Linked DNA regions of Spartinivicinus marinus. The protein of the gene in region 1 interacts with the protein of each later gene in a pairwise test. Links are inferred from orthologs where the notes say so. Each region holds a gene or a part of one and is shown in the gene's direction. Other genes may lie near its edges.

The links. The genes of interacting proteins can lie anywhere in the genome.
Region 2: the proteins of eno (region 1) and rpe interact in binary tests that used the Escherichia coli proteins (3 or more experiments, as listed by UniProt). The link is inferred for Spartinivicinus marinus from one-to-one orthologs.

The regions. Positions count from the first base shown.
Region 1 is NZ_JAPJZK010000001.1:896,418-899,320, reverse strand. It holds eno (phosphopyruvate hydratase), read left to right. Parts: upstream 1-758; coding sequence 759-2,048; downstream 2,049-2,903. Other genes in the region: ispD (2-C-methyl-D-erythritol 4-phosphate cytidylyltransferase), read left to right, coding at 2,680-2,903; ftsB (cell division protein FtsB), read left to right, coding at 2,386-2,655; kdsA (3-deoxy-8-phosphooctulonate synthase), read left to right, coding at 1-726. UniProt on the Escherichia coli protein: Catalyzes the reversible conversion of 2-phosphoglycerate (2-PG) into phosphoenolpyruvate (PEP). It is essential for the degradation of carbohydrates via glycolysis.
Region 2 is NZ_JAPJZK010000001.1:3,871,823-3,874,728, forward strand. It holds rpe (ribulose-phosphate 3-epimerase), read left to right. Parts: upstream 1-1,069; coding sequence 1,070-1,744; downstream 1,745-2,906. Other genes in the region: OQE68_RS17630 (DUF3530 family protein), read right to left, coding at 1-899; trpE (anthranilate synthase component I), read left to right, coding at 2,069-2,906. UniProt on the Escherichia coli protein: Catalyzes the reversible epimerization of D-ribulose 5-phosphate to D-xylulose 5-phosphate.

The DNA.
Region 1 (2,903 bases):
TTTGTCAAAGTAACAGAAAAGCTAGGCATTCCTTATGTCTTTAAAGGCTCATTTGATAAAGCCAATCGCTCGTCTATGCACTCCTATCGGGGGCCGGGTTTAGAGGGCGGGCTTAAAATATTACAGGAAGTAAAAGATACCTTTAAGGTGCCTGTTATTACTGATGTCCATGAGCCATATCAAGCGGCACCTACGGCAGAAGTAGCAGATGTTATTCAACTACCTGCTTTCTTATCCAGGCAAACTGACTTAGTGGTTGCCATGGCGAAAACCGACGCTGTTATAAATATCAAAAAAGCGCAGTTTTTAGCACCTCATGAAATGAAGCATATTCTCACTAAATGTAAGGAAGCAGGTAATGATCAGCTGATGCTATGTGAGCGAGGCACCATGTTTGGTTACAACAACCTAGTGGTAGATACCTTAGGCTTTGGTTTGATGAAAGCGATGAACTACCCCGTTATTTTTGATGTAACTCATGCCTTACAGCGGCCTGGCGGGCGAGCTGACTCGGCAGATGGGCGTCGCAGTCAGGTTAATGAGTTGGCTAAAGCAGGGATGGCAACAGGGTTGGCAGGGTTATTTTTAGAAACCCATCCAGATCCCAATCAGGCAAAATGTGATGGGCCTTGCGCACTAAAACTTGATAAATTACAGCCTTTCTTAGAACAACAAAAAGCACTTGATGAGCTGGTAAAAAGCTTTCCTGAAATTGATATTGAATAATTTGCTTAGAAAAGTTTTGGAGTTAACTCGCAATGATTGAAATTGTTGATATTAAAGCCCGTGAAGTGTTGGACTCAAGGGGAAATCCGACAGTTGAAGCTGATGTTACGGTAACAGGTGGTTTTATTGGCTCAGCTTGTGCCCCTTCAGGTGCATCGACAGGTTCTAGAGAAGCATTAGAACTGCGTGACGGAGACAAAAGTCGTTATTTAGGCAAAGGTGTTTTAAAAGCAGTTGCTGCCGTTAATGAGCAAATTAAACCGGCATTGCTAGGTATGGATGTCACCGCTCAACGGGCATTAGACAATAAAATGCTGGCGTTAGATGGTACTGAAAATAAAGCCAAACTAGGTGCCAATGCAATTTTGGCAGTTTCTTTAGCGGCGGCTAAAGCAGCGGCTGCAGCAAAACAAATCCCTTTGTATCAGCATATTGCAGAAATTAACGGCACCGCTGGACAGTACAGTATGCCTGTTCCCATGATGAATATTCTTAATGGGGGTGAGCATGCTGACAATAATGTTGATATTCAGGAATTTATGGTACAGCCTGTTAGTGCCCCGTCGTTCCGCGAGGCATTACGGATCGGAGCTGAAATTTTTCATACTTTAAAATCAGTGTTAAAAGCCAAAGGCTTAAACACAGCAGTTGGTGATGAAGGTGGCTTTGCACCTAATCTGCCGTCTAATGAAGCTGCGCTTGAAGTGATTGCTGAAGCTGTTGAAAAAGCAGGTTATAAATTAGGTGAAGATGTTACTCTAGCATTGGATTGTGCTTCCTCAGAATTCTATCGCGATGGTCAGTATCAGTTATCGGGTGAAGGAAAAACATTTACCAGTGAAGGTTTTGCAGATTATTTAGCAGAGCTTACTGACAAATATCCGATTATCTCTATTGAAGATGGCATGGATGAAAGCGACTGGGATGGTTGGGCTGTGTTAACCAAGAAAATTGGTAGTAAAACCCAGCTGGTGGGTGATGATTTATTTGTTACCAATACTAAAATTCTCAAGCGCGGTATCGATGAAAAAGTAGCAAATTCAATTTTGATTAAATTCAATCAAATTGGCTCTTTGTCAGAGACTCTAGATGCCATTAATATGGCTAAGCAAGCTGGGTTTACTGCGGTTATTTCCCATCGTAGTGGTGAAACTGAAGATGCCACTATTGCTGATTTAGCAGTAGCTACAGCAGCAGGGCAAATTAAAACAGGTTCACTATGCCGTTCTGATCGTGTTGCAAAATACAATCAGCTATTACGTATTGAAGAACAGTTGGGTGATCAGGCACCTTATAAAGGTAGAGCGGAATTTAAAGCCTAGTTTACCTTCGCGAGTGGCTTTTATGGTTTGTTGTCATCGTTCTTCACCCCAGTCACTTATTTTGCAATAAGTGACTGGGGCTTCATCACTTGACGGCCCAGCTAGTACTGTTTTTCAGTTAGTGCTGCTATCGCTAGCTTCACAGTAGTAAGCTAGCCCCCTAAAAACCACTCGCTTTGGTAAACATTATATCCTTAGCTATAAATACCAAATTTAGGGGGCAATGCCCCCTAAATTGTTTTTACGAAAAGCGTTTACTGTCTTTTGCGTATGCACCACTGGGTGATGATGAGTTAAAATGAAAATAATAATCAGCGAAAAGTAGGCTTAACACCTTATGAAATGGCTAACTGGATTATTAATTTTGTTATTGGTTCTGCTGCAGTATCGATTGTGGTTTAGTAATACAGGTGTTGTACGACTATGGCAAACGCAACAGCAAATTACTTCACAGCAGCGTGAAAATCAGGGACTTTATCAGCGTAATCGGGTATTAGAAGCAGAGGTTGTAGAGTTGCAAAGCGGTTTAGATACTATTGAAGAGTTAGCACGAAGCCAACTAGGTATGATTAAACAAGGCGAACAGTTTTTTTTAATTGCGGATTAATGGGAGCCAGAAAACAGTAGTTTTATGACAGCCAATCAAAACCTTTGCTGGGCCATTGTTCCTGCTGCTGGTATTGGTAGCAGGATGCAGCAGAAAAAACCAAAGCAATACCTTGATTTGAATGGTCAGCCTATACTCAGCCATACCCTAACTCAATTGCTGCAATTTCCTTTTCAGAAAATTATCGTGGCCGTCGCCTCTGATGATTCGTGGTTTGATCAGCTGCCGGTTATCCAGGACTCTCGAAT
Region 2 (2,906 bases), 3.0 Mb from region 1 along the record:
CCTGGGTATTGAGTGATATAAATATCGAGAGTTAGTAAATGAGACTTCTCTAGTAGTTTAGGAATAGTCATCTCTAATGCCCGGCTAGGAGAGGGGTTGATTAATATGAGCGCATGGACATTTTTGGGTTGCTGCTCTGCTATAAATGCTAGAGCCCAGTGTGCTCCTTCCCGCTGTCCCACTATCACTTGAAAGAGCAATCCTTGTTTAGCCAGATGATCTAGCCCTTGGTTAATACGGTTGTACATGTCTTTAACGGGGTCGTAGGGAGGCTCTGTTTTTTCAGAAGACTGGGGGGCAGCTTGAGATTCTTCAGGTTTATTTTCTTCAGACTGTTCTGGCTTTTTGTCACTGTCAGCAGTTTTTTCTGTTTCGGCTGAGGATTCTTCTTCTTGCTCACCTGGTTGTTCTACTGCTGGTTCCGTTTGGCTTTCTGTTGTTTGCTGGCCACTAGCTAATGTAATAATACCTTTAGGAAAAAACGTTCTTTCTGGTGGCGTAAGTGGTTTACCCTGAACTGGCATTATAGCGAGTGTATGCCAGCCTGCATCAGGCAGCTTTTTGCGTAATGGCAGGATAGTTTTGGGCCAGTTGATATGCTGGCCTTCTGCAGGAATCAGTAAAATCCCCCCTTTGGGTGAGCCTGTATTTTCTTGTAAATAAGCAGCTAAAAATGTTTCTCCCTCTTTCTCTTTAGGTAACATCAAAATTTCATCAGTAGAGAGACGTTCTTTTAATAGTTGAAACAGGGTTTGTTCTGAAGAGGGCAGACTAGGTCTTACTACAGGCTTGGGTGGTGATGAGTTTGTATTGCTTTCTGGTTCAGCCGGCTCTGATCCCACTGTAGATTCTGTTGGATCTTCTGAGGCTGCTTTGGACTGCTGTTGGGCCAGGCTCAAAGGAGGAAAGCTCCCAGCAAATAAGCAGGTTGTTATGACGGTGGTAATCCAGAAAGTTTTTTTAAACACTTTTCAGTTCAAACAGATAGGGGTTTTGCCTCTTTCATGAATTCTAGTTGAGGATCAGTTAAAATTAACACGCTATGTTGATTTGCTTGGAAACTTAACTAATGAAAGATTTTTTAATTGCTCCCAGTATTCTTTCTGCTGACTTTGCTCGTTTAGGTGAAGAAGTAGACAATGTACTAGCAGCAGGTGCAGATATGGTGCACTTTGATGTGATGGATAACCACTATGTTCCTAATCTGACCATAGGTCCGATGGTGTGCAAGGCGTTGAGAGATTATGGAGTTAAAGCTCCTATTGATGTCCATTTGATGGTCAAGCCTGTTGATCGCATTATTGGTGATTTTATTGACGCTGGGGCAAGCTATATTACCTTTCACCCTGAGGCATCAGAACATATTGATCGCTCTTTGCAAATGATTAAAGCGAGTGGCTGTAAAGCAGGTTTAGTATTTAATCCTGCTACTCGACTAGACCATTTAGAGTATGTGATTGATAAAGTTGATATGGTGTTGTTGATGTCAGTTAACCCAGGATTTGGAGGACAAAAATTTATTCCTCAAACCCTCAACAAAATTCGCCAAGCTCGACAGTTAATCGATGCTAGTGGTTTGGATATTCGGTTAGAAATTGATGGTGGTGTCTCTACAAGCAATATTCGGGAAATAGCGGAGGCGGGTGCTGATACTTTTGTTGCAGGGTCGGCTATTTTTAACGCACCAGACTATAAGGCAGTTATTGATACCATGCGCACTGAGTTGTCTCAGGTCACTGCTTAAGCATTGTGGCTACTGCAGCTACTGACCAAAAACTGCTAGTTTGGAGTCGCTAACAAACAGTAAAAGCTGTTGTATTTTTTGTTGCTTCTAGCATGGTACTTTAATAGGGTATGATTAAGTTGAGTAGCTGCATATGTAGTAGCTAATAGATAAAACATTTATTTTTTAATCAGTAAACTGGAGACAAGCGTGAGTCATAGCGGCTTTATTGTTAACCCATGTCTAACTATGTCTGATGACCTTGTGCATAGCTGGCGATGGCGTAATTGGTGGCTTGTTTAAAACAAAGCAAACTAATCACGATATTTAACAGTAGGAGACACTATGACCCCGGAGCAATTTTCCAGCCTGGCTGCTGCAGGCTATAATCGTATTCCCGTGACCCATGAGGTGCTGGCAGACTTAGATACGCCACTTAGCACCTATTTAAAACTCGCCAACCAACCCTTTAGCTATTTATTAGAGTCTGTACAAGGAGGGGAAAAATGGGGGCGCTATTCTATTATTGGGTTGCCTGCCAAAGAGCAAATACTAGTAACAGGCTTTGAAATTAAACGGTATGTCAGTGGCCAACTAGTAGAAACTCGACAAGAGCAAAACCCTCTTAACTATATTGCTGACTACCAAGCGCAATTTAAAGTACCTCAACTACCTGGGCTACCACGCTTTTTTGGCGGTTTGGTTGGTTATTTTGCCTACGATACGGTGCGATATATTGAGCCAAAGCTTCAAAAAACCACGCCACCTGATGAATTAAATACACCTGATATTTTTCTCATGCTGTCCGAAGAAGTGGTCATTTTTGACAACTTAACAGGCAAAATTTTGTTTGTAGTTATGGCTGATCCTAGCCAAACAGAAAGCTTAAATTCTGCGAAACAGCGCCTCCATGAGCTGGTTGAAACCTTACACTCCAAGCCGTTTACTGCACCGACTTCAAAGCAGAAAAGGGAAGTGACAGAAGCAGACTTTAAATCATCGGTGGGTCAAGAAAAATTTGAAGCGTCAGTCGCTAAAGTCAAAGAATACATTTTAGCGGGTGATGCGATGCAGGTGGTGTTGTCTCAGCGGATGACAGTACCATTTCATTCTCCACCATTAAACTTATATAGAGCCCTGCGCTGTCTAAATCCATCACCCTATATGTATTACCTGGACCTGG